4 regions of the Paenibacillus sp. G34 genome follow, and region 1 is predicted to be linked to each of the others. Evidence: riboswitches for the same ligand, from Rfam matches in the RefSeq annotation. Region 1 holds a riboswitch; each other region holds the start of a gene.
The links. A riboswitch is a leader RNA that binds a small molecule or an ion and turns the genes downstream of it on or off. The one in region 1 is predicted to bind cyclic di-AMP.
Positions count from the first base shown of each region.

Region 1 (2,202 bases):
AATTCCCGGAGACCGTAATCACCTTGCTGCCCGAGGCAGATGTTTTCTTCGAGTTCGTTGTTACTGCTTTTTTGGTCGTTGAAGTTTTGGCCGATACCAATTGAACTTCAGGTTCTTTCACAACCGGCTTCGCCTTCGTACCTACAGCGATCACCTTATCTACACGATTGGTTGCGACCGTTTTACCCACCATCTTTTTGGAGACCAGTTCTCCGTCTTGAAATACCTTTTCGATATGCTGCACGATTGTGCCTTCCTTGCCTTTCACTACAACACGGTTATCCCCTTGGAATAAACTCGGGTCTGCCGTTTTCACAACCTTGTAAGCCATCGGTTGTTTCACATCCACTGTATGCTTTGTTACACGCACTACACGTATCTTCATATCCGCTTTAATTGCGGTTCCGAGCGCTGGATACACTTTATCATGATTTGCAACTTTAATACCTGATTGCTGAATTACACCCTGTACCGATGAATCGGTTGTATAAAGAGTCTTGGTGTCTCCGTCTGCCGTGATTTTAACTGGAACGGCCCGCTCAATAACGATTCGGTCTCCGTCGGTAATTGCCCCGTTCATGGGCATGGATACCTTGTCGTGAGGGCTGACTGTGATTGATTGCTCCTCTAACATTTCCTGAAGCATTCCTGTACGAGTCTCTACCACCTGAGCTTTGCCGTCAATAACCAGTGATACCTGCTTCCCGGCCTGACCGTAAACGACTAACAAGATCATGATTGCAAGCGCAATTGAGAATATCGCGATCAATGCCATTTGACGCAAGTTCTCATGCTTCCACCGCAACGCGAAAGACTTACTGGATGATCGTGACTCATGGGTCTCTTCTGGTTGGAATATGCCCACTTCTCCGTCCTCCTTCATAGCCTCGCCGTCTAAAGTAATGCATGATGTCTTTGACGCGACTATACCAAATTTTCTACAGAACACAGATCAGAGATAATGACCGGTTCTGCACCATGAACCCCTCTTCGCAACATGATGTCATCCTCCTGAATACCTACCGTATGATGACAATATTTCTTTTATTCAAAACAAAAAAAGCCAAAGAAAGAGTGTAAGAGACCCTTTCGTGGCTTCCGAATGATTTTGAATATCGGAAATTCATGCACGAGGTTGCCTCTCTTTTTCCGCTTGCGAGGTTAGCTGTCGGGTTCGGGCGAAAGAGAGCCGCCCTATCTTAGGTCACCCGCTCATGGCGGACGCCCTTGAATTCACCCCGAGACCCAAAGAAGAAATCAAATATGGCTTCGCAGAACATTCCGCTGCTTTTGGGTCAGCGAACGATGCGCACCGGCTAGAATCACCGATGTTTAAGCCCTATTGGTTCCCCCGCTCTCCGATAACGGAGACTCAGCGAGATTGATTCATGAAAGTAATGTTGTTTCATCGGAAAGTGTCCCTTTGTTCATCCCCCGAACATCTGTCCAATTTTCCGCACAACAATTCACTGAAAAGATGATATCCTGTTTTGATGCATGTTGTAAAGCATGGATCAAGTACGTTTTTCTAAATATTTGGTTAAAATATTGTAATATTCTTCAATTATTCGAGGCAAAGAGCAAATTACCTCTCTATAACTCCCTTTTTCACCTGATTTACTCGATTTCTTATCGAATCCCAAAACGTTCCATGGCATTTTTGGTGGTTATTGCAGCAATTTCCTCCACCGAAATGCCTTTAATTTCCGCAGCTGCTTCGGCAACCAGACGTACATGCGCTGTCTCATTCCGTTTTCCACGATAAGGGTGGGGTGTCAGATACGGGGAGTCTGTTTCCAGGAAAAATCGATCCATCGGCACTTTGGCTAGCACCTCTTTAGGCTGTTTGGCATTCTTAAATGTGACAGGTCCCCCAAAGGACAAATGGAATCCTAAATCCAGACACATTTTCGCTGTTTCCCAGCTGCCTGAGAAGGAATGCATCACACCGCCGACCTCCCCAGCCTTCTCTTCACGCAAAATACGCACAATATCCTCATGAGCATCCCGATTATGGATAACAATAGGCATATTTAATTCACGTGCCAATGCAATTTGTTGTCGTAATACGCGGTGCTGTACCTCCTTCGGTGAAGTGTCCCAGTGATAGTCAAGACCAATTTCACCGATTGCTACCACTTTTTCATGTTTGCACAATGATGCAATCCATTCCAGATCACCCTCTTGCATCGTGATCGCATC
Region 1 covers NZ_CM166469.1:30,333-32,534, reverse strand. The annotation lists gene AC1VYS_RS00135 (ubiquitin-like domain-containing protein) at 1-865, opposite strand, end outside; cyclic di-AMP (ydaO/yuaA leader) riboswitch at 1,135-1,388, opposite strand; gene AC1VYS_RS00130 (TatD family hydrolase) at 1,630-2,202, opposite strand, start outside.

Region 2 (2,202 bases), 2.2 Mb from region 1:
GTTGTCCCCAAGCCGTTAACTTCCCACCCGATACCACCTGGGTATTTAGGATGGCATCCACTCCTTTGGAAACGGCATTTTTACTGCGATTTGCTAGAGAACTGTCGATAAAGGAAAAGTTCCCCTTACGTCCTGCGACTTCATCGAGCAAGTACAATACATTAATCATTGCATCATCATTATAGGTTATATGTTTATGATAGCCGGAGCTTTGATAGACTTGCGGCCAACCACCATTAGAGTACTGCATATTAAGCAAAAAGTTGATGCCTTTGATCGCTGCAGCCGAATATCGCGGGTCATTTGTTTTTTTGAACTCACTTGCTAGTCTTCTGATTTCCGAGTATGTAGCTTTGTTATCGATCGTCGATTTGGCCCATTCACCTGACGTCTGACTGTAATCTTTTCTCCAGCCTCCATCCGGTCGCTGATTTTTTAAAATATCGGATAGACTCGCTGTTGTACCGGAAGCATCAGCTGCCGATACAGTTGGTACAGGAAGGACAGCCATTCCTGCTACGGAGAATACCATAGAACACGCCAGTACAAATGTTACTAATCTTTTTGCCTTCACAAGACAACACACTCCCCAATTCACAAATTTGATTACTCAACCAAACAAATCCCAATGAAAACAATTTAAATACAAATTTTGTATGTATTAAATGTATGATATGCAATAAATAAACTTTTGTCAATATATGCAACAACACGCAAAAATTCTCTTTAATTTAACATATAGGAATAACTCTTTTAGCTCTTGACAAACTTGTTTATTATCCAGTTCTCTCTCTGATGAAACATTAATGACTTTTTTGTAATCTTTAGACCCCTCTTTTAAACATTATTATGACGAAAAATGATAATTCCGCTAACATTGAGGCTAAATGAAGTGTTTTAAACCGGTTTGACAATTACGCATTTATGCAATATAGTTTCAAATAGTTACAAAAACTTAATTATTCATTTGCCGAGTTTCAGGATTGAAAACGGGGGAACCATTTTGGGTGAATTATTCTTATACATAGGAAATATAGGGAACCTTCTACCGAACCCTTAGCTAACTCCGTAGGCATCGAAGGGAGAACATTGATTTTGAAAAAACTGATTATTTCCATTTTTGGAGCTGCAGTACTATTTACATCCGGGGCAACAAGCACAGAGGCAAGCACAATTAATACGGTGGTTAACAATATGACAGGCATCCCGTATAAATGGGGCGGCACAACCATGGCTGGCTTCGATTGTTCCGGGTTTATGAGATATCTTTTTAACAAATACAGCATTGAATTGCCACGAACGTCGCAGCAACAAGCAAAAGCCGGCACACCTGTCTCCAAAGCAAGCATTCGTACAGGAGATTTGGTCTTCTTCAACACAACCGGCAAAGGCATCTCCCATACAGGAGTATACATTGGTGGAGGTCAATTCGCGCATGCTTCAAGCAGTAAAGGTGTCAGCATCACCAAGTTGTCCAACCCTTATTTCAATGATCGTTATGTAACAGCAAGACGGGTGACAGGACAATTTATGTATAATAAAATGTTAGGTAAAATCTAAGCAGACATCTAAGTAGTCCATTCCCCTTCGACATATGCATTAACCATAAAAAGGAGGTCCCTCTCTAATCGGGGACCTCCTTTTCGATGTGAAAATTCAGATTCTAATGCAACGCCTTCTGAACACGCATGGCTCCCTGTGACAAGGCATGTCCGCCTCCTACTGCTCCAGCGACAGCCACGGTCTCCATAATCTCCTGATCAGTTGCACCTTTGGACCGAGCTTCCTCAACATGATAAAACGTGCAAACTTCGTTATTAGCGAACAATCCAATACCTAATGCAATTAACTGCTTCGTTTTGGCATCAAGCACACCAGGCTGGAAGCATTCTCCTGTAAACTCATGATATGATTTCACCACATCCGGGAGAACATCGCTCAATGCGCCAATCTGATCCTTATAAGCATGAACTTTATCATTCATCAATGTCATAGCTTTAAGCACACCCTCTCGGCTGTAAATACAGCGATTTTTTCCACTCACTGTATTTATCTTCTCTCGCATGAGTCACAAATATGCCAAGTCTCGATGGTAAATCCAAACATTTGGTTTGAAGAATACGCTTTGGTGAATCCTTTGAAAAATGAATACGCCTTTGAATAAGCACTCATGCTATTTATTCACTGAGGGCACTTTGACGC
Region 2 covers NZ_CM166469.1:2,275,992-2,278,193, reverse strand. The annotation lists gene pelA (pectate lyase) at 1-574, opposite strand, end outside; cyclic di-AMP (ydaO/yuaA leader) riboswitch at 959-1,090, shown strand; gene AC1VYS_RS10450 (C40 family peptidase) at 1,096-1,560, shown strand; gene AC1VYS_RS10445 (carboxymuconolactone decarboxylase family protein) at 1,664-1,993, opposite strand; gene AC1VYS_RS10440 (hypothetical protein) at 2,178-2,202, opposite strand, start outside.
Region 2: another riboswitch for cyclic di-AMP. It lies ahead of AC1VYS_RS10450 (C40 family peptidase); the one in region 1 lies ahead of AC1VYS_RS00135 (ubiquitin-like domain-containing protein).

Region 3 (2,202 bases), 2.9 Mb from region 1:
GTGAAACGTATGGTGAAAGAAGGACATATCGTCGGCAATCACAGCTACAATCATCCTGAATTCAGCAAATTATCGATGACTGCCTTTCGCAAACAAATATTACATACCGGCGATATTATTCACCGTCTGACAGGATATACGCCCAAAATGATTCGTCCTCCGTATGGGGACATTAATGAAGAGCAGTTGCGATGGGCTGCAAAACAGCATTACAGCATCGTGAATTGGAATGTGGATTCTCTCGATTGGAAAGGACTAGACAAGGAAAAGGTAAAACATAATATTCTCACCGCCGTGAAACCTGGTTCCATCGTATTACAGCACGCTGGCGGCGGTACAGGTTCGAACCTGAAAGGTACAGTAGAGGCTTTGCCTGAAGTTATTGAGGAATTGCGAAACCGAGGGTATGAATTAGTTACATTGGACGAAATGCTTAAACTGCCAAAAGAGAAACAATAAGTGAAAGAACAGGGTGTTCTTCTACGTCATCATGAATCATACCTATCATGATTACGCAAGAACACTCTGTTTAAGTTAATACTCTATTCAACTTGTGACCCAAATCCATTAAGGGAAGGGTTTAAGTCTTATTTTAAAATGTACAACTCAATATCCTGAAAACCAAACGAACTTACAAACTGTTTGCTTCCAGGGATGAAGATATCGATGCGATTTCCCTTAATGGCGCTGCCTGCGTCCAGAGCAGTTGCTATGAAAGCCTGTTTAGGCAACCCTGGATGTGTATGGCCAGTCACCAATACCTTTGTTCCAAATGGAATCACCTTTGGATCCACGGCGATCGTGCCGAGTTCGAGCGGATTGCCAAAATAATCAACAGCGCCCCATCCACCATTTTCGGAAGCATCCGCTGAATATGCTGTTGCTTTAACATTCAGTGTTTTGCTGTAGTCAAGTGTCTTACCCCAAGCTTGTACCACTTTGTTATCCGGATTCACGTCAAGGCTCGCAGTTGTAACCGTCGTTTCCTGTGACTTCGCTTGAACCGGTGCTGCTACGGCTTTGTTTTCGTTACCTGGAATTGTAATTTTCAGACCACCATAGATGTTATAAGGTGAAATATCTTTATTCGTTTTGATTAAGGTGTTCATATCAATGCCATATTGCTTGGATAAGGTGAAGAAGGTGTCCCCTTCTTTGGCCACATGAACGGAATCCGCGTGAGCTGGAACGGCTTGAATGAATAGAATCGATGTCATTAGTGCGATGGCAGTTTTGGCTATACGTTTCTTGTTATACATGGTCTTCCTCCCTCATGATGCCTGCGAAGTTAGTTGTCGGATTCGGATGGAGGAGCCCACCCTATAGGCTGTACGTGAAATGCTGAAACATTATGTATTCCTAATTCACCCCAAGCAGCATATTTCTGATATGTCTCCATATGTCTGCATTGTTACGTCCCCCGCACTTCCACTTCGGAAGTTTCGGCAGACTTGAATATATCACAATTTTGTAACCTTAAGCTGTAGTAAATGTTTCCAATTGGCGTTTTGATATGATAATCAGGTAACAGAAACGTTACTTTCCTACCTCATCTTTCTTATTAAAACAAAAAAGCGTTACCGGATTCATGATCCGATAACGCTGTTATTCATTTTACTCTATATACAGAGTGGCATGAATTACAGTACTTTTGCAAGAAAGTCTCGTGTACGCGAATGTTTTGGAGCTCCGAACACCTCATCAGGTGTGCCTTCTTCGACAATAACCCCGCCATCCATAAACAGGATCCGGTCACCCACTTCACGCGCGAAGCCCATCTCATGCGTTACAATAACCATCGTCATTCCGCCTTCGGCAAGCCGTTTCATAACTTCCAATACTTCACCGACCATCTCAGGGTCAAGAGCTGATGTAGGCTCGTCAAACAGCATAACATGTGGCTGCATCGCGAGTGCCCTTGCAATCGCAATCCGTTGCTTTTGTCCACCAGACAGCTGATTGGGAAAAACATCTTTTTTGTCAGCCAAACCAACTGTTTTTAAAAGATCCTCGGCAATTTTGTTTGCTTCATCTGTAGATTGCTTTTTCACCTTGATTGGGGCAATCGTAATGTTTTGCTGAACCGTTTTATGCGGGAACAGGTTAAAGTGTTGGAATACCATGCCCATTTTCTCACGTGTAGCATTAATGTTATGCTTGGGATCGGTAATCGACACACCTTCAAAATCGATCTGTCCCGAA
Region 3 covers NZ_CM166469.1:3,624,476-3,626,677, forward strand. The annotation lists gene AC1VYS_RS16340 (polysaccharide deacetylase family protein) at 1-459, shown strand, start outside; gene AC1VYS_RS16345 (3D domain-containing protein) at 588-1,259, opposite strand; cyclic di-AMP (ydaO/yuaA leader) riboswitch at 1,262-1,458, opposite strand; gene AC1VYS_RS16350 (amino acid ABC transporter ATP-binding protein) at 1,641-2,202, opposite strand, start outside.
Region 3: another riboswitch for cyclic di-AMP. It lies ahead of AC1VYS_RS16345 (3D domain-containing protein); the one in region 1 lies ahead of AC1VYS_RS00135 (ubiquitin-like domain-containing protein).

Region 4 (2,202 bases), 1.6 Mb from region 1:
CTTGGGAATCCAAGCACTTCGAACGGAGCGTCCTGGAATTTATCCTGCAGTTCCTGCAGGCCTTTGAATTGAGGGGTGAGACCACATTGACTCGCGGTATTCACAATTAACAACACTTTGCCTCGATATTGGGACATCTCAATCTCTTGTCCACGTAGGGTGTTTACTTTGAAATCATAGACTGACATGGGGATTGCCTCCATCCTATTTTTCTTGATATGTTTATTATATTTTAAGCAATTAAATAATGCAAAACTTATTTTGATTTATCGTTGTTATGTTCATTCGCTAATTGGAAGTTCCGCATAGGTGAGGAATGTACAAATTAATTTTCGTGCGGCTGAGAATTAGATAGCTTGGATGAGATGGATGGCGTATAACCTCATTGTAAGCGTTATTATTAATGTATATTGCCGGAAATCTGACGATTCGGTGATCTGTGTGCACTTTACATGATCATGGCACGGGTGTATGATTCATATCGTAATTTGAATTTTAATTAAACTGTACATGAAAAACGAAACAAACGATAATATCGATCGATCTTTTACTTAAGATTTACGAACGATGTTTTAATCGCTGAGTTTCCATTCGTAGTGGGTGGAAAACGGGGGAACCAACAGGGTGTGCTGTGTTACAGCAGCAGACATCCATGGGGTGAATTTTCCGGTGACAGCCGGAAATAGGGCGACTCTCGCGCCCGAATCCGTCAGCTAACCTCGTAAGCGTTAAAGGGAGAGGCAACAAACCGCACGCTGGTTCATGGCGCTTTTGCCATGGATTATTTAAGAAGCGTTCCGGAGGCCTTGGTCCCCACGCTTCTTTTTTGTTGTCTTTTCACGCCAAGGGAGGAACGAATGATGGATACAGAGATGATTTTGGTAACGGCTCCGAATGAAGCTGGACGTAAATTTGTTAAATTGCTGATGTACAAAAAAATGCCTTTTGCCGTTCTGACAAACAGCGCTGGTGAGGAGCGCAAACTTCGCCGCATTGGGGTAGAACACGTCATTCGTATGAATACGGCAGCGGCTGAAAAATGGTTTTTGCCGCAGGGTAGTGTAGGAAATGTATTTATTTTTGAAAATAGTTTGAATTTGACCTGCCGTTACCTGCAGATTTGCCGCTCGTGGACTTCAAAGTCTTTGTGTGTGATCACCGAGCAGAGCCATCCTAAAGGGATTTATCGGGGTATGGGAGCAGATAAAATCGTATATTCATTGAATGGAGAAGTCGGCTTTCTTCTCAATAGCTGTAACAAACCGCAAGCTGAAGTCAGCAGCTTGTGATTGATTCGATGTAAGGTGCCTGCTATAATTGCAGCTATGGACTAACGGAATTTGAGGAGACTCATGCTTGTCGTGGGTCTTCTTTTTTTATGGATGCAGCGTGCAAGCTAGGGTAAAATGCGGCTTACAAGGAGGAATCGGCGTGCCGGATATTGCCGGATTGAAGTGGTTGTTTTTTGATGTGGGGGATACGCTGGTGGACGAATGGGAGCCTGTAGACGATATCATCGGGCAGTTTGTTCGAGAAGCCGGCGCTTACGGTTATCCAGTTACAATTGAAGCGGTGCGAGAGCTGTTTGCAATCTGTTATCGCAAGTATGAACAATGGCCCATGAAAGTTGCCATACGTACATACATTCATGATGAAGATCACCGCATTCAGATTCAGGACAAGCTAAAATTCCGTAAAGAACTGGAGCGACCGTTCCCTTCCGCAACCAAGGTGCTTGAGCAGCTTTCGCAGCACTATCGTATTGGCATTATTGCCAATCAGAGCCCTGGTACTGAAGCAAGACTAGAGAGCTACGGACTTCGAAAATATGTTGATGTTCTGGCATGTTCGGCAGAAGAAGGGGTGTCCAAGCCTGATCCGGAGTTGTATGCGGTTGCTTTGAAGCAGGCGGGATGCGCTCCAGAAGAAGCGGTGATGGTCGGAGATCGAATCGATAATGATATCATGCCAGCGCGTAGTTTGGGGTTACGCACGATTCGTATTTTGCAAGGGTACGGAAGGTTCCAGCCAGAGCTATCGGATGACGAGCGCGCAGACTGGACAGTGGCGTCTCTGGATGAACTACTTCCATTACTTATACCTGATGAGGATACGAGCAGACCTGTATGAGCATGAAGTTAGATCCGGCCCGAGTTAGAGGTATACATGCTTCGAGTTGTTTAAAAAGTAAAGACACAAAAA
Region 4 covers NZ_CM166469.1:1,600,689-1,602,890, forward strand. The annotation lists gene AC1VYS_RS07025 (glutathione peroxidase) at 1-188, opposite strand, end outside; cyclic di-AMP (ydaO/yuaA leader) riboswitch at 568-743, shown strand; gene AC1VYS_RS07030 (hypothetical protein) at 861-1,289, shown strand; gene AC1VYS_RS07035 (HAD family hydrolase) at 1,432-2,130, shown strand.
Region 4: another riboswitch for cyclic di-AMP. It lies ahead of AC1VYS_RS07030 (hypothetical protein); the one in region 1 lies ahead of AC1VYS_RS00135 (ubiquitin-like domain-containing protein).